3 regions of the Rahnella selenatireducens genome follow, and region 3 is predicted to be linked to each of the others. Evidence: predicted binding sites of a transcription regulator. Region 3 holds the regulator's gene; each other region holds the start of a gene.
What was found. The regulator PurR, encoded in region 3, represses purine synthesis genes. The targets are predictions, from matches to a motif close to CANGCAAACGTTTGCNTG.
Positions count from the first base shown of each region.

Region 1: rbsD (D-ribose pyranase) is a predicted target of PurR. The motif match lies at 3,632-3,649, and genes of this name have one in related genera.
Region 2: cvpA (colicin V production protein) is a predicted target of PurR. The motif match lies at 4,122-4,139, and genes of this name have one in related genera.

Region 1 covers NZ_JBKEZJ010000029.1:4,070-10,312, reverse strand. Annotated here, with positions in the region: gene ravA (ATPase RavA) at 1-1,309, opposite strand, end outside; gene kup (low affinity potassium transporter Kup) at 1,577-3,445, shown strand; gene rbsD (D-ribose pyranase) at 3,662-4,081, shown strand; gene rbsA (ribose ABC transporter ATP-binding protein RbsA) at 4,089-5,594, shown strand; gene rbsC (ribose ABC transporter permease) at 5,601-6,243, shown strand, end outside.
Region 2 covers NZ_JBKEZJ010000003.1:158,980-165,222, forward strand. Annotated here, with positions in the region: gene ACLBVC_RS06580 (DedA family protein) at 1-486, shown strand, start outside; gene accD (acetyl-CoA carboxylase, carboxyltransferase subunit beta) at 749-1,666, shown strand; gene folC (bifunctional tetrahydrofolate synthase/dihydrofolate synthase) at 1,839-3,125, shown strand; gene dedD (cell division protein DedD) at 3,115-3,936, shown strand; gene cvpA (colicin V production protein) at 4,208-4,699, shown strand; gene purF (amidophosphoribosyltransferase) at 4,730-6,243, shown strand, end outside.
Region 3 covers NZ_JBKEZJ010000001.1:733-6,975, reverse strand. Annotated here, with positions in the region: gene cfa (cyclopropane fatty acyl phospholipid synthase) at 1-731, opposite strand, end outside; gene punC (purine nucleoside transporter PunC) at 1,093-2,304, opposite strand; gene punR (DNA-binding transcriptional activator PunR) at 2,441-3,346, shown strand; gene purR (HTH-type transcriptional repressor PurR) at 3,383-4,408, opposite strand; gene cydH (cytochrome bd-I oxidase subunit CydH) at 4,742-4,831, shown strand; gene ACLBVC_RS00015 (C40 family peptidase) at 4,997-5,899, opposite strand.

The DNA of each region.
Region 1 (6,243 bases), on a different contig from region 3:
TGCCCGGTAGCGTCAGTGGCGTGCTTTGACGGCTGACGTCCAGCACCAGCAATTGCTGCTTATCATCGATTTCCGCATCAACCGTTTGAACAAAACCAATTCCGTTAAGCTTGGCTTTCAGAACGCCACCTTTATTAATCCACTCTACGAGAACGCTGCGTTCAAAAAGCAGATGCGTGACTTTAATCTCGTGCAGATGCAACGGCGTTTGCAGCAACAGCGTTACGCCGCTGGCAACGAGTGTCTCCGGCAGGCTGTATTGGGGTTTGCGGCTGAAAATACCGGCTTTTTTGCTCAGTTTAATCGACTGGCGTGAGCTTTGTTGCTGCTGATATTGCATCCATTGCTGATTGAGTTGCTGAATTTTCATCAGCAAAGTTTGTTGCTGATAAGCCTGTTCGGTGATCAGTTGCTCAATTTGGGTTTGCAGTAACTGATAGGTGTTCAGGTCATGCCACAGACAATCTTTCAGCAAAATCAGATCGATCGGAGTGATCGTATTCCGGCCGCTGAAGAAAGCGCAGGCCTGCAACAGACGGAGTGCTTTTTTCCAGCGACGGTCGGAAACATAAGGCGCGGTATCGAGCGCATCAAGGCGCTGGCGAAGCTGAAACACCAGTTCGAAGCAACTGTCTGAAAGATTGACTTTATCGATCTCAGGCTGCCATTGTTGGTATTCTTCGTCGCTGATACTCAGGGATTCCGCCACCGGATTGGTGCTTTCATTGTTGCGGCTGGTCAGCAGTAAGCGAAAGTTCTGCTTATCCTGCACTTTATCCAGCCACAGGCGAATCAGCATGCGGTCATACAATGCTTCCAAACCGCCATCGGCTTCGGGCAATTCATTGGAAGCGCTGACCAGCAAACGCATCGGAATCGGCTCTTCGCGCTCGCCATTACGAAACCGGCGTTCGTTGATGGCCGTCAGCAAGGTATTAAGGATGGCGGGACCCGCTTTCCAGATTTCATCAAGGAAGACAATTTCCGCTTCCGGCAGGTAACCTTCGGTCAGACGCAGATAGCGGCCTTCATCTTTCAGGGCCTGAATCGACAGCGGACCAAAGACTTCTTCCGGAGTAGAAAAGCGTGTCATCAGATATTCAAAAGCGCGCGCATGGCGGAAGGCAAATTTCAGGCGACGGGCTATCAGGCTTTTCGCGATGCCGGGCGGACCGAGCAGAAAAACGCTCTCTCCGCATAAGGCTGCCAGCAGGCAAAGGCGTATGGCATCTTGCCTCTCATACAGACCATGTTCTAATGCGTTAGCAAGACGGGCTATCCGTTCTGCCAGAAGGGGAGATTGCGCCATACTGTCTCTTCCGGTTTCCATTTAGTTGTTGAATAGTGTACTGGCTTATGACGATATGCCACGTTTATTTTTATCGTTATAGCTTGTTGATTACTAAAAATTTTCTATTATCAGAATTGTGACCGCGTTCATCTTAACGGCGGTTTCGCTGCACATTTAAGGGTAGGCAATCTGATTAATTCGTGCATACTGTGCGCCTTTTAGTGGGCATCATAAGATTGAGCGCACGCATCGCTTACGGATGTTCGAGCAAAAAAGAAATAAAATATGAGCACTGAACATAAACGGTCACTCCCAGCAGTAACCCTGGCCGCCATTGGTGTGGTCTATGGCGACATTGGTACCAGTCCTCTCTATACCTTAAGAGAGTGCTTTTCTGGTCACTATGGTTTCAACGTTGAACCCAGCGTCGTTTTTGGTTTTCTCTCCCTGATTTTCTGGATGTTAATCCTCATTGTTTCGCTCAAATACCTCACTTACGTGATGCGGGCAGACAACGCAGGTGAAGGCGGTATTCTTACGCTGATGTCTCTGGCTGGCAGAAATACGTCGGCACGTACCACAGCCGTTCTGGTGATCCTCGGTCTGATTGGTGGCAGCTTCTTCTACGGCGAAGTGGTTATCACGCCGGCTATCTCAGTGCTTTCCGCGATGGAAGGTCTGGAAATTGCCGCGCCTGCCCTTGATCCTTATATCGTCCCTCTTTCAATTACTGTCCTGACGTTGCTCTTCATTATTCAAAAGCACGGTACCGGCATTGTGGGCAAACTCTTTGCGCCGGTAATGTTGCTGTGGTTCCTTTCGCTGGCGGTTCTTGGTGTGAATAGCATCATGCAGAACCCTGAAGTGCTGCGCGCTATGAACCCGATGTGGGCGGTTAATTTCTTTATTGAGCATAAATCCTTCTCCTTCCTGGCGCTCGGCGCGGTCGTTCTGTCGATTACAGGGGTAGAAGCGTTGTATGCCGATATGGGGCACTTCGGGAAATTCCCAATCCGTCTGGCCTGGTTTACCGTTGTATTACCTTCTCTGGTGCTGAATTACTTCGGTCAGGGAGCGTTGCTGCTGAAAAACCCGGAGTCGATCAAAAACCCGTTCTTCCTGCTGGCACCTGACTGGGCGCTGATTCCGTTACTGATTCTGGCGACGCTGGCAACCATCATCGCGTCTCAGGCCGTTATCTCCGGTGTGTTCTCCCTGACCCGCCAGGCTGTGCGTTTGGGCTATTTACCGCCGATGCGCATTATCCACACCTCAGAAATGGAAGCGGGTCAGATCTACATCCCTGCGATTAACTGGCTGCTGTATTTCGCGGTAGTTATCGTGATTGCCAGCTTCGAGCATTCGAGTAATCTGGCGGCGGCTTATGGTATTGCCGTCACCGGCACCATGGTGCTGACCAGCATTCTTTCCTGCACGGTGGCGCTTAAAAACTGGCACTGGAAACCGTTCCTGGTCGGTCTTTTACTGATTGCTCTGCTGTTCATGGATATACCGCTGTTCGCTGCGAACGCCACTAAACTGTTCTCCGGTGGCTGGCTGCCACTGACGCTGGGTCTGTGCATGTTCATCGTCATGACGACCTGGAAAAGCGAGCGCTTCCGTCTCATGCGCCGCATGAACGAGCACGGGAATTCTCTCGAAGCGATGATTGCTTCACTGGAAAAATCACCGCCGGTTCGTGTTCCGGGGACTGCGGTTTATATGTCGCGCGCCATCAACGTGATCCCGTTTGCGCTGCTGCATAACCTCAAACACAACAAAGTGTTGCACGAGCGTGTTGTCCTGCTGACATTGCGAACAGAAGATGCGCCTTATGTGCATAACGTACGGCGTGTCACCATTGAGCAGCTTTCGCCGACATTCTGGCGCGTGGTCGCGAGTTACGGATTTAAAGAAACGCCGAATGTGGAAGAAGTCTTCCACCGCTGTGGTCTGGAGGGACTGCCGTGCCGGATGATGGAAACGTCGTTCTTTATGTCGCACGAATCGCTGATCCTTACCAAGCGTCCGTGGTATCTGTATTTCCGCGGCAAACTGTTTATGGCGCTCAGCCGAAACGCCCTGCGCGCGCCGGACCAGTTTGAGATCCCCCCGAACCGTGTGATCGAACTCGGTACGCAGGTGGAAATCTGATTTCCCATTCTGTTGTGAACAGGGCACCTTCGGGTGCCCTGTTTTATTTCTGCCTTCTCCCTCTAATTAAACGCTAACTCAAATTGCTCTGCGTTTTCTGAATTGTTCAGCGAAACGTTTCGACGCTGATCACAATTCCATCACATCTTCATTGCCAAGTTCTGCGAGTCTCATAAACTCATCGGTGAGCGAAACGTTTCGCTGTAGGAGTTAACAATGAAGAAGTCACCGCTATTAAATGCCGAAATCTCGAATGTTATTGCCCGGTTAGGTCATACCGATCAGCTGGTTATTGGCGATGCCGGTCTTCCGGTGCCAGCAGCTTGCCAACGCATCGATCTGGCGCTAACCCAGGGAGTCCCCACCTTTTTACAAGTCTTTGAGGTAGTGACACACGAGATGCAGGTTGAGCGGGCTATCCTCGCCGAGGAAATCCTCACTAAAAATCCTCAACTCCATGAAGCGTTGCTCGCCCAATTGACACAACTCGAACAACACCAGGGAAACACCATTGCTTTGGATTACGTCAGTCATGAGGCATTCAAAGCGCAAAGCGAAAAAAGTCGGGCTGTGATCCGCAGCGGGGAATGTTCGCCTTACGCGAACGTTATTCTGTGTGCCGGCGTAACCTTCTGAGGCCTTTATGCAACCTTTGCTGAAACTGACAGGGATTGATAAAGCCTTTCCCGGCGTCAAAGCACTTTCCGGCGCGGCGCTCAGCGTTTATCCGGGGCGTGTGATGGCGCTGGTGGGAGAAAACGGCGCGGGTAAGTCCACCATGATGAAAGTGCTGACCGGCATCTACCAGAAAGATGCCGGCTCAGTACAGTTTCTTGGAAAGGAAACTACCTTCAATGGCCCGAAAGCTTCTCAGGAAGCTGGGATTGGCATCATCCATCAGGAACTAAACCTGATCCCACAGCTGACTATTGCTGAAAACATCTTTCTTGGCCGTGAGTTCGTCAACGGCTTTGGCCGCATCAACTGGAAGAAGATGTACGCCGAAGCCGATAAACTTCTGGCGCGTCTGAATCTGCGTTACAAAAGCGACCGGCTCGTCGGTGAATTATCGATTGGCGACCAGCAGATGGTTGAGATCGCCAAAGTGCTGAGCTTTGAATCCAAAGTCATCATTATGGATGAGCCGACGGATGCGCTCACCGATACCGAAACGGCTTCTTTATTTAACGTTATTCGCGAACTGAAGGCCGCCGGATGTGGGGTGGTGTATATCTCCCACCGCCTGAAAGAGATTTTTGAGATTTGCGATGACGTGACCGTATTCCGTGACGGTCAGTTTATTGCCGAACGCCCGGTCAGCGAACTGCAAGAAGATACGTTGATCGAAATGATGGTGGGCCGTCGTCTCGAAGAGCAGTACCCACGCATAAACCACGAACGCGGCGCGCTGCGTTTGCAGGTTCGTGATTTGTGCGGCCCGGGCGTAGATAACGTCAGCTTTGAACTTCACAGCGGCGAAATCCTCGGCGTGTCCGGCCTGATGGGCGCGGGCCGTACTGAACTGATGAAAATTCTCTACGGCGCGTTGCCACGTAAAAGTGGTTACGTTTCGCTGGATGGCCGCGAGGTTGTCACACATTCTCCGCAGGACGGGCTGGCAAACGGCATCGTCTACATTTCCGAAGACCGTAAGCGCGATGGTTTGGTGCTCGGGATGTCGGTGAAAGAAAACATGTCACTGACCGCGTTGCGCTATTTCAGCCACGGCGGCGGGCGCTTGAAGCATGCCGATGAGCAACAGGCTGTGGGCGATTTCATCCGTCTCTTCAATATCAAAACGCCATCAATGATGCAGACCATCGGCCTGCTTTCCGGCGGGAATCAGCAAAAAGTGGCGATTGCCCGCGGATTAATGACGCGGCCAAAAGTTCTGATCCTCGACGAACCGACGCGAGGCGTTGACGTTGGCGCGAAAAAAGAGATTTACCAGCTTATTAACCAGTTCAAGCGCGAAGGGCTGAGCATCATTTTAGTCTCCTCGGAAATGCCGGAAGTTATCGGCATGAGCGACCGGGTTTTAGTGATGCATGAAGGCCATTTGAGCGGTGAATTCCCGATAGAACAGGCAACGCAAGAAGTGCTGATGGCAGCCGCTGTCGGCAAGCAATACGGCGTGACGCAGGAGTAATCAGATATGAGTTCTCAGACATTGCCAGCCAAAAAGCGCTGGATCAGTAAAGAGTGGTTGTTGGAGCAAAAGTCTCTGATTGCGTTGCTGGTGTTGATTGCCGTGGTTTCCTCTATGAGCCCGAATTTCTTCACGGTCAATAACCTGTTCAATATTCTTCAGCAGACGTCGGTCAACGCCATTATGGCCGTTGGTATGACGCTGGTGATCCTCACTTCCGGCATTGATTTGTCTGTCGGCTCTTTGCTGGCGCTGACCGGTGCGGTTGCGGCTTCCATTGTCGGGCTGGAAGTTAATGCCCTGGTTGCTGTGGCGGGCGCGCTGGCGCTGGGGGCCGGTGTCGGCGCTGTCACGGGTTTGATTGTCGCTAAAGGCAAGGTGCAGGCGTTTATCGCCACGCTGGTTATGATGTTATTGCTGCGTGGTATCACGATGGTTTATACCAACGGCAGCCCGATCAGCACTGGTTTTAACGATGTAGCAGACGTATTCGGCTGGTTTGGTATCGGACGTCCGCTGGGTATTCCGACGCCGGTCTGGCTGATGGCCGTAGTGTTTATTGCCGCCTGGTACATGCTTCATCACACCCGGTTAGGGCGTTATATCTACGCGCTGGGCGGTAATGAATCGGCCACGCGTCTGTCAGGTA
Region 2 (6,243 bases), on a different contig from region 3:
GCGGCATTGCCGAGTAATGACATTAACGTACACGTGATGGTGTTGCTCATGGCCATTGCGGCGATCCTCGGCGATGCGGTGAACTACACTATCGGACGGGTGTTTGGTGAACGGCTGTTCAGCAATCCGGATTCGAAAATTTTCCGTCGCAGTTATTTAGATAAAACGCACAAGTTTTACGAGAAACATGGTGGCAAAACGATTATTCTTGCGCGCTTCGTGCCGATCGTCCGTACGTTTGCGCCGTTTGTGGCCGGTATGGGGCATATGTCCTACCGCCACTTTGCAGCGTATAACGTGATTGGTGCGCTGATTTGGGTGCTGCTGTTTACTTACGCGGGCTACCTGTTTGGCGATCTGCCCATCGTTCAGGAAAATCTGAAATTGCTGATCGTCGCGATCATCGTGGTTTCGATTCTGCCGGGCGTGGTAGAAATCTGGCGGCACAAACGCGCAGCGGCGAAAGAAAAGCGTCAGCAGGATTAAACTGCGGCGATTTTTTGCGCAAGCACGTTAAAATTTAAGACATTAAACCAGAGGGTAGACCAGTTTTTTATCCACAGTGTCTGGCCGTTATGGTTTAATGAGCGACAATTTATGGTCTGTTCCTGCGAACAACCCTTCTGCGATGCGGTGTGTAAGGTTTTTTGACACTCCGTGTGCAGGCGTATTTGGGTAGGTTTCAGGGGACTTGTTACAGCATGAACAGCGGACTGGCTTCGGCCGGGTTCAAACAGAAAGGTTATCGATGAGCTGGATTGAACGAATTCTTAGTAAGAGCACTGACTCGCAAACCCGTAAGGCAAGTATTCCTGAGGGCGTCTGGACTAAATGTGACAGCTGCGGACAGGTTCTTTACCGCGCCGAGCTTGAGCGCAACCTCATGGTTTGCCCTAAGTGCGACCACCATATGCGTCTTACCGCGCGTATGCGTCTGTCCACTTTCATGGACGAGGGTAGTGAGGTTGAATTAGGCAGCGAGCTTGAGCCTAAAGATGTTCTGAAGTTTAAAGATTCCAAAAAATACAAAGATCGTCTGGTTGCTGCACAGAAAGAAACCAACGAAAAAGACGCCCTGATCGTCATGAAAGGCACGCTGTTTGGTATGCCAATCGTAGTGGCTTCTTTTGAATTTGCCTTCATGGGCGGTTCAATGGCGTCGGTCGTTGGCGCTCGCTTTGTGCGTGCCGTAGAGCAGGCGATGGAAGACAACTGCCCGCTGGTGTGCTTCTCTGCCAGTGGCGGTGCGCGTATGCAGGAAGCGCTGATGTCGCTGATGCAGATGGCAAAAACCAGTGCAGCGTTGGCGAAATTGCAGGAACGCGGTCTGCCGTACATTTCTGTACTGACTGACCCGACCATGGGTGGCGTTTCCGCCAGCCTGGCCATGCTGGGTGACATCAACGTCGCTGAGCCGAAAGCGCTGATCGGCTTCGCCGGTCCACGCGTTATCGAGCAGACTGTTCGTGAAAAGCTGCCGCCGGGCTTCCAGCGCAGTGAATTCCTGATTGAGAAAGGCGCGATTGATATGATCGTGCGTCGTCCGGACATGCGCGCCAAGCTGGGCAGCGTTCTGGCGAAACTGACCGGGCAACCGGAGCCGAATGTGTCTGACGTCCATTCTGCTGTCGACGGTTCTGCCGCTGACCATCATCAGGATGCCTGATCGGACGAGGTAAAAGCCGGTCAGCTTTTCGGGCGGTAACCTGTGTTATGCCGCCCGGCACCTCCTGGCTGTGCTTTTACTCTTCGTCAGTTCTGACAAAGAGGGCATTGCCTGCTATCACAGTCTGGTGATGTAGTGTCGAAGTGAACCTAACTCAGGTTGAACGGGACTCATGCAAAATCAACTTATCCCTCAAGCCACGTCGCCTTTGGCCACGTGGCTTTATTATCTTGAAAACCTCCACTCTCAGGCTATCGAGCTTGGCCTTGACCGGGTCAACGCGGTGGCGACAAAACTTGATTTACTGACACCTGCGCCACGCGTCTTTACCGTCGCAGGAACCAACGGAAAAGGCACCACCTGTGCGACGCTGGAAGCCATCCTGATGGCCGCGGGCTACCGTGTGGGCGTTTACAGTTCCCCGCACCTTGTCCGCTATACCGAGCGTGTCCGTATTCAGGGCGAAGAGTTGCCTGAGTCTGCACACTGCGCCTCTTTTGCGCTGCTGGAAGCCGGACGGGGTGATATCTCCCTGACCTATTTCGAGTTCGGCACGCTGTCCGCATTGCAGCTGTTCAAACAGGCGAAGCTGGATATTGTTATCCTCGAAGTCGGGCTGGGCGGACGTCTGGATGCGACGAACATTGTCGATGCGGACGTATCGGTCGTTACCAGCATCGCGCTGGATCACACTGACTGGTTGGGCTCCGATCGCGAGAGCATTGGCCGCGAGAAAGCCGGTATTTTCCGCTCAGGCACGCCAGCCGTAGTCGGTGAGCCGGATATGCCGCAATCTATTGCCGATGTAGCAAAAGAGAAACACGCAGATTTATACCGCCGGGGTGAGAGCTGGAATTTCGCGGCAAACGCCGGAAATTGGCGCTGGACGGCTTTGCAGGATGGCGAAGAAGTCACCATACTGGACGGATTACCGCTGCCGAATGTCCCGTTGCCAAATGCCGCGACGGCGCTGGCCGCGCTGCATTATTCGACGCTGGATATTCCTGAAGAGGCGTTACGCAATGGCTTACAGCATGCTGCACTGCCGGGCCGTTTCCAGACGGTGAGTGAATCGCCGCGCCTGATCCTCGATGTGGCGCACAACCCGCACGCCGCGGCTTATCTGGCCGGACGCCTGGCTGAACAGCCACGTAATGGTGGAAAAGTGCGTGCGGTAGTGGGAATGTTGAAAGACAAAGATATTGCCGGTACGCTGGCTTGTCTTTCGCCTCAGGTGGATGAATGGTATTGCGCACCGCTGGAAGGGCCACGTGGCGCCAGCGTTGAAGAGCTGGCCTCGCACCTGCCTCAGGCGCACCGGTTTGATGATGTGGAGTCTGCCTGGAGACAGGCTATGCAGGAGGCGGCTCCTCAGGATATTGTGATTGTCTGCGGTTCGTTCCACACCGTAGCTCACGTAATGGATGCTATCGACACGGGGAAAACCAGTGGCAAGTAAGTTTCAAAATCGTCTGGTCGGGACGGTCATTCTGGTGGCGCTGGGCGTGATCATTTTGCCCGGTTTACTCGACGGCAAGAAAAAGCATTACGAAGACGAATTTGCGTCTATTCCATTGGTGCCAAAACCGGGTGATGTTGAAGAACAGGATTCCATCCCACCTGTGACGCAATCATTGCCTGCTCAGCCGCCGGAAGGCGCAAATCAGGCCATGAACGGCGCGCAGGACATCGATAATGCGGCGACCAATACTAATGCCGCCAATCATGGCAACGTAGCGCCGGGGAATACGACGGTCGAAGCACCGCCGGTCACGACGCTGCCTGAACAGAAGAAGCCGGTGCAAACAGCGCCAGTTAAACCGGCTCAGGTTAAACCTGCTCCTCAGAAACCGAAAGTGACTGAACCTAAACCGCTGGCGGAAGCGAAACCGGTGGTGAAACCGAAACCGGTCGAACAGCCGAAGCTGGCAGAACAACCGAAGGTCGTCGCTGAACAGCCGAAACCGGTTGAACAACCGAAAGTGGTGGAACAGCCTAAGCCTGCGCCGGAAGAAAAAGCACCAGCGGGTCAGTCTTATGTTGTGCAGCTCGGCGCATTGAAAAATGCAGCCAAAGCGACCGAGATTGTTGCGACTCTGCGGCTTTCCGGGTTCCGTTCTTATTCTGTTCCGGCGACGCCGGTGCAGGGGCAAATCACGCGGCTTTATGTGGGCCCGGATGCGTCAAAACAAAAACTGGAAGCTTCTCTCCCTCAGCTGCACCAGCTTAGCGGGTTAGACGGACAGGTGCGCGCTTATTCGGCGCACTGATCTTACTCCTCCCTCTACGAAGGGGGAGGCCGGAAGGCACTAAAAACACAAAAAATACCAGGGAGGGCACAAGCGATTTGTGCCCTTTTTCTATAAGATCGCCGGGTTGGGATTTTATAGGTTTATGCTGCGGTTGAGGTTTTTTTAATCGCTATTATTAATTTGTCTGACCGGCTGATTTCCGCTACGCAAACGTTTTCTTTTTCTGTTAGAATTCGCAGCGATTTGGATGCCGGGGTAGACGCGACTAGATTAGACACTGGAATTGTTAATGGTCTGGATTGATTACGTCATCATTGCGGTTATCGGATTTTCTGCTTTAGTCAGTTTAATCCGTGGCTTTGTTCGCGAGGCTTTATCACTGGTTACCTGGGCTTGCGCCTTCTTTGTAGCCAGTCATTATTACCCGTATCTCGCCATCTACTTCACGCGTTTCGAAGATGAGTTAGTTCGAAACGGGATCGCAATTGCCATCTTGTTCATCGCGACGTTGATCGTAGGTGCAATTGTCAACTATGTGATCAGTTCACTGGTTGAAAAAACCGGGTTGTCCGGCACTGACAGGGTGTTAGGTGTGTGTTTCGGCGCACTGCGCGGTGTACTTATCGTCTCCGCGATGCTGTTCTTCCTGGATACCTTCACCAGTTTTTCGCAAAGTGACGACTGGAAACAATCCCAGTTGATCCCACAGTTCAGTTATATCATCAGGTGGTTCTTTGACTACCTGCAGAGCACGTCGAGTTTCTTGCCAAAACATATTTAGTTCTGGCAGCGCTGAAGAGGAAAAGACAACATGTGCGGTATTGTCGGTATCGCCGGTTTCATGCCGGTAAACCAGTCGATTTATGACGCGTTAACGGTGTTACAACACCGTGGGCAGGATGCTGCTGGCATCACCACCATCGATGCCAATAACAATTTCCGTTTACGGAAAGCCAATGGCCTGGTGAAAGATGTGTTTGAAGCCCGCCATATGCAACGCTTACAAGGCAACATGGGTATCGGCCATGTTCGCTATCCAACGGCTGGCAGTTCCAGTGCCTCAGAAGCTCAACCTTTCTACGTCAACTCTCCGTTCGGCATCACACTCGCCCACAACGGTAACCTGACTAATGCTCACGAATTGAGAAGCAACCTGTTCGAAGGCCAGCGCCGTCATGTGAACACGACTTCCGATTCTGAAATTCTGCTCAATATCCTGGCGAGCGAACTGGACCGTTTCCAGCATTACCCGCTGGAAGCCGACAACATTTTTGCCGCTGTGGCTGCCGTGAACCTGAAAATTCGTGGTGCTTATGCCTGCGTGGCGATGATCATCGGCCATGGCATGCTGGCGTTCCGTGATCCGCACGGTATCCGTCCGCTGGTTATCGGTAAACGTACGCTGGAAGATGGCCGCAACGAGTACATGGTTGCGTCTGAGAGCGTGGCGCTTGATACGCTGGGCTTTGAGTTCCTGCGTGATGTCGCGCCGGGCGAAGCGGTGTACATCACCGAGAAAGGCCAGCTGTTTACCCGCATGTGTGCTGAGGATCCGCAGTACAACCCATGCTTGTTCGAGTACGTGTATTTCGCACGCCCTGACTCATTCATCGACAAAATTTCCGTCTACAGCGCCCGTGTTCGTATGGGTGAAAAGCTGGGCGCGAAAATTGCCCGCGAATGGGAAGATCTGGATATCGATGTGGTTATTCCGATCCCGGAAACCTCCTGCGATATCGCGCTGGAAATCGCGCGTATTCTGGATAAACCGTACCGTCAGGGTTTTGTGAAAAACCGCTATGTAGGCCGTACCTTTATCATGCCGGGACAGCAGGAACGCCGTAAATCTGTACGTCGTAAACTGAACGCTAACCGCGCTGAGTTCCGTGATAAAAACGTTCTGCTGGTCGATGACTCCATCGTGCGCGGCACCACCTCTCAGCAGATTGTTGAGATGGCGCGTGAAGCCGGTGCGCGACGCGTTTATCTGGCCTCTGCGGCGCCGGAAATTCGTTTCCCGAACGTTTACGGTATCGATATGCCAAGCGCTAATGAACTGATTGCACACGGTCGCGAAGTCAGCGAAATTAATCAGATCATTGGTGCCGATGCGTTAATCTTCCAGGATCTGAGTGACCTTATCGCCGCAGTGAAAGAAGATAATACTGACATCGAGAAATTTGAGTGTTCGGTATTCGACGGTATTTACGTCACCAAAGACGTTGACCAGGACTATCTGGAATACCTCGAAGCGCTGCGCAACGATGATGCTCAGGCATTGCGCGGACAGCAGGAAGCTGAAAACCTCGAAATGCATAACGAAGG
Region 3 (6,243 bases):
TTTGGACCCACATGTTCGAACATGCCGACAGAAACAACGCGATCGAACTGATCGTTAAGATCGCGGTAATCCTGAAGCAAGATGGTGACGTCCAGGCCTTCGCAGCGTTTCTGAGCCAGTTTTTGTTGCTCGGCAGAAATTGTCACGCCGACAACGCTGACGCCATAATTGCGGGCTGCAAACTCAGACAATCCGCCCCAGCCACAACCGATATCGAGTAAACGCTGGCCCGGTTTCAGTTGCAGTTTATCGCAGATCATTTTGAGTTTAGCTTCCTGCGCTTCTTCAAGCGTCGTGGCGTCTTTCCAGTAGCCACAGGAATATTGCATATATGGGTCGAGCATCAGAGTGAATAAATCATTACCCAAATCGTAATGTTCTTTCCCAACGATCCACGCACGTTTGCGGGATTGCAGATTGGTTAGGCGTGCAGCTGCGATGCGCAGTGTATCTTTGAAATGGTGGGGGAGTTTATTTTCCAAACCTGCACGGAGAACACGCTGGAAAAATATATCAAGGCGCTCACATTCCCACCAACCATCCATATAGCTTTCACCCAGACCCAAAGAACCTTCCTGTAAAACACGCTTGAAGAAGTCAGTGTTTTTTACTTTAAGGTCGAAAGGGCGATTACCGTTAACCTGGATGTCTGCCGTAGCCAGCAATTCACTGACTATCCGATACCACTGATTGTCCTGAATGCTTTGGTCTTCTATACACGATGAACTCATAGCTTCTCCATCACTTTCTCTTCTGACTTATTAACCTGCCGGGAAAAGCAAAGGCAATTTGTGCAGGTCTTTATGAGAACAGACGACTCGCGCCACGTCCGATATTCGACACCTACAGAGGAAATTTAGAAGAACACCCGCACACAAATGGCGTGCAGGAAAATCATCCTTGAAAAATAAACCAGAATAAATAGTGTGACGCGACCCTCGCGCCGGCGCTAAGTATGTAATAAAAGTATTGTAAAAATGCTATTTTATTGGGTTTTGTTGAGTATAGGCTCGCTGGCAGGCATTCTCAATAGTTAATCGCGACGAATGAAAATGTCCATTAAGTGATTGTTACTTAAGGTCATTATTGCGATCAGTTCGCATGCCTTGCTTGCTGTTTCTGCTCCGGTTCCTGTTCACCGGATTGCCCTTCTTCCTGACGCAGTGACAGCCAGCGGCCTAAAACTACCAACAGTAGTGTAGACAGCATCGTGGTGACTGTCGCCATGAGTGGTTGCACAATAAATGCGGAAACCAGCAGACTCGCGAGGAAACACAAACCCAACTGCAGGGTATTTTGCAACGCCGCGGCCTTACCTGTATTAGCAGTAAATGGCATTAATGCATTTGCGACAACAATGGGATAAATCGCGCCATTCACCAAAGCCATCATACAGAACGGAATTAACAGGCTCATCAGCCCGGCATCAGTAAATATAGCTACGCCGAACAGACCCGCAACACTGACGCCATAACCCGCCAACAGCCACGGCAGGATCTTATTCCCATCCGTTTTACTGATCAGTACGCGACATCCAAAACCGCCCAGCAGGAAAGCAATGGTCTGAGGAACATAGCTCAGGCCAATCACGCCCGGCGAATATCCCATGTCGCTGAGAATAAATGGAGAACCGGTCAGCCACGCGAAAAAGCCAGCAGAGCAGGCGGCATAAATCATCACATTACCGCTGTAAACCCGCGAAGCAAGAAGCTTCGCGAAACCGGCTTTATCTTCAGGGGCATGAACCTCCGGTGTCTTTTCGCGCAGAGTGAACGTGGTGATCAGCAGGATAACGGCTACGCCGGTCAGCAGAACGAAAATCGCCTCCCAGTCAAAATGATTAAGAACCCATGCGCCCAGCAGAGGGGCAAGCGCGGGGGAAAGCGCCACCAGCGGCATGATGCTGGCAAAGGTTTTTTTAGCAACATCGGCAGAAAAGCGATCTACCACCAGCGCCTGCCAGGTGACGGCGGCAGCACAGACGCCGACAGCTTGCAGGAAACGTAGCGCCAACAGGGCACGGACATTCTCAACCCACAGTACGCCCAGACAACCGACGACAAAGAGCGCTAAGCCGATCAGCAATACCGGTTTGCGACCGATCTTGTCGGACAGCGGCCCCCAAACCAACTGGCCGATGGCAAAGCCGCCCAGGAAAATGCTCAGGCTGGCGCTGATCATGCCCGGGCTGGTCATCAGGCTGGTTTGCATCGCGCTGAAGGCCGGAAGGTACATATCGGTCGCTAAAAAGCCAAGCATGCTCAGCCCGGCAAGATAGAGCATAAATCCAAGTGAGGGTTTCATTATTGTCTCTTTAATTTATTTAGTGCAGATGAATTGACGCAGAAATCATATCGGATGCGGAGTTTAACGCTTGGATAACAGGCTTGTGAAACGCTAATATTTGCATTCTGCTATCAAAAATATTGAAGGCTAAACAATGTGGTCCGAATATGCACTTGAAGTCGTGGACGCCGTCGCCCGAACAGGCAGTTTCAGCGCAGCCGCGCAGGATTTGCACCGCGTGCCGTCGGCCATCAGTTATACCGTGCGCCAGCTTGAACAATGGCTGGCCGTTCCTTTATTTGAGCGCAGACACCGTGACGTTGTTCTGACGCCCGCAGGGAAAGTTTTTGTCGATGAAGCACGGATTCTGACAAAAAAAATGATAGCTACCCGTCGCCAGTGTCAGCAGGTCGCAAACGGCTGGCGCGGAGAATTACGGGTGGCCGTCGACCGTATCGTTAAACCTGCGCGGACACGGCGGCTGGTGCTGGATTTCTACCGCCATTTCCCCGATACCGAGCTCATCATTCATTCGGAAGTCTTTAACGGTGTCTGGGACGCGCTGGTCGACGGGCGGGCAGATGTCGCCATCGGTGCGACGCGGGCGATCCCCGTCGGAGGGCGGTTCAGTTTCCGCGATATGGGTTTTATGGACTGGCATTGTGTGGTTAGCGTGCAACATCCGCTGGCGCAGACGTCGGGAATACTGAATGACGATCAGTTGCGGCCTTATCCTGCGCTTTGCCTGGAAGATACATCGCGGACATTGCCGAAACGCGATACCTGGACGCTGGATAACCAGCGGCGGCTGGTGGTTCCCGACTGGACGTGTGCGGTGGAATGTCTGAACGAAGGTTTATGTGTGGGGATGATGCCGGTTCACCGCGTGACGCCGTGGATTGAACAGCGGAAATTGCAGGTACTGTCGCTGGAAAATATCTTCCCCGACAGCCCGTGCTGCCTGACGTGGGATCAGAGCAATCCGTCGCCTTCGCTGGCGTGGCTGCTGGAATACATGGGCGATACGGAAACGATGAACCGGGAATGGTTGCGCGGCTGAAAAGAAAACGCCTGCATCGCAGGCGTCGAGTGAGAATTAACGGCGGTAATCCCGATACGGGCCGTCGGCCACAGAACGGCGCTCAACCAGTTTCGGATGCACTTCAATGGTCTGCGACTCTTCGCGTTTGCTGATAATTCTGTCCAGCAGCATGGTAAAGGCCATTTCGCCCAGACGTTCTTTTGGCTGATGAACTGTCGTCAGCGCCGGTGAGAAATAGCGCGCGTTACGCACGTTATCGTAGCCAATCACGGAAATATCCTGCGGTACGCGCAGGCCCAGTTCATCGGCGGCACAAATTGCGCCCATTGCCATTACGTCGCCGCCACAGAATACGGCCGTCGGACGGTTTTTCTGCATCAGAATTTTATGCATGGCCTGATAGCCCGATTCCGGCTCAAAGTCGCCCTGAACGACCCACTCTTCACGAAGAGGAATATTAGCTTCCGTCAGTGCTTTCACAAAGCCCTGAAAACGGCCGCCGCCGGTGTTTCGCGCCAGCTGTCCCGGGATCACGCCGATATCGCGATGACCGCGTTCAATCAGATAACGTCCGGCCATATAACCGCCTTCGAACGCGTTATCGATAATGCTGTCGGTGAAATTCTTACGCGCTTCGCCCCAGTCCATCACAACCATCGGGATGGAACGGTATTCTTCAAGCATATTTAGCAATTCGTCCGGATATTCCGCGCACATCACCAGTAAACCGTCGACGCGTTTTTGCGCCAGCATTTGCAGGTAGGCCTGTTGCTTCTCCAGATTATTGTGTGAGTTACACAAAATCAGCGTATAGCCTTTTGAGAAACAGCTGTTTTCCACGGCCTCAATCACTTCGGCGAAGTAGGGCGCTTCACTGGACGTTGCCAGCAGACCGATAGTTTTTGTGTTATTGACCTTCAGGCTGCGTGCCACAGCGCTGGGTGAATAGTGTAATTCTTTGATTGCAAGGAGAACCGCGGCTCGGGTTTCTTCGGCGACGAAACGGGTTTTATTGATGACGTGCGACACGGTTGTGGTGGAAACGCCAGCGCGCTTTGCGACATCTTTAATCGTTGCCATGTAAAAAATGACTCCTGTGCTCACGTGTTTCAGCACGTTAGCATTATGTTAATCGTTTGCTTGCGTGGATTTAACTGCGGACTTCGAAAAGGGCAGTGAAATCGTTGGGTGGATTCTTCAGAGTAAGGCGTGAAATGCTCTCGGGTGAAATCGACCGGCACACAGGCGTGGTAACCGACAATTTTCACTTATAATGCAGGAAAGTGGAAGTAAAATTGTCATGAACCTACTGTGATTCAGCACAAGATTTTAAATGCGAATTATGAGAAAATGCGTTGGCACACATTTAGTGTGGCTAAACCAACGCCACAATTTGATCCGTAAGGGGGTTTGATGGACAGCAACCTGAAATTTTCTTTGATCACTACGGTCTGCGCTTTGCTCGTGATTATTGCTTTCAGCTTTACCGCAGTGATGAACTGATTTGTGCGAAAGCCGCAATAAAAAAGGGCGATTACCTATAACAGGAATCGCCCTTTTCAATTTTACGCAGTCACCCATTCCGCCGATACTCTTCCCTGCAGAAACTCTTCGTTAAATGCTATTCAATGGCTGATTAGCGAAACTTCAGACTTAACGAATTGTTTATTATCGGATTGTCTTAGGGGTCATTACCCGTCGTGCGCCTACATAATGATCTTGCCAGTAATCGTCACCCAGTGAGGTGATCTTAATGTCTTCGCCGGTGCGCGGTGACTGGATAAACTTCCCGTTTCCTACGTAAACACCGACATGGTCTGCGGCGCCGCGGTTATTAATCCGGAAGAACACCAGATCGCCGGATTCTAATTCACCCCGTTTGACCGGAGCCGCATCGCGCAAGTGGTACATTTCATTGGCTGTGCGGGGCATTTTAATACGGATCAAATCTTTGTATGCGTAGTAGACCAGTCCGCTGCAATCGAAACCTGTATTCGGTGACGTTCCGCCCCAGCGGTAAGGTTTGCCGACCTGGTGCATCAGCTTGGTCATCGCGGTTTGCTGCGCATGCTGATAACGTTTTTTGTGTGTTGCGCTGAGCGTTATCGGCTTACTGTCTTCTTCACGTAACTTTTTGCCTTTGCGGTGGCGACCATACGCTTCTTTTTTACTGGCCTTTTCACTGCTGTTTTTGGCGAGAGAACGGTTTTTCGTTTCTTTCTCTGCTTTTTTCTCAGCCCGCGTTGTCTTGAGTGTCTTTTCTTTTTTACTCTCGGCCCGCGTCGTTTTTACTGTTTTTTCAGAAGGCGTCTTTCGCTTAACCAGTTCGGTGCTTTTTACTTTCTTCTTCGAAACTTTTTCCTGAGTTTTAGGTTCTGAAACCGGCGCGACTTTGGTTTTCTTGCTGGTTTTCGCAGCTGCTGTTTTTCGCTTTCGGCGTTCTTCCGGTGTGACCTGGTTGACATGACTCTTTCGCTGATCGGCAGCAACACGAGTCTGTGGCGACGCGTGAGCCATATTCAGAAACAGCTGGGTAAAGAGCAGCACAAAAAGCGTGAACAGTAAGCGCATAGCTTCGTTACCATGAGTGGTAGGGTTAAACATCAGGGATGTCAGAGTATTGCCTAAAAGAACGAGACAAAAAAGCACGAATTGCCTCGATTCTAGATCATATTGTGAGAAAAAGTTAATAGCTTTTTTTATGTCGAAATAACCGCCATTTTTAGTCAAAAAAATAACCACTTTTCATCATGTTATTATTTAAGTTAAAGAATGGGATTTTGCAAATCTGACATTATCGCCGAACGGCAAAAATGTTATTCTCGATGAATCTTTAAATATGTGAGCCTGAACGCAAGCGCTAAAGATTGTTTAGGAAAATGCCAGTATTCAGAAAGACCCCACAAAAATTGGCG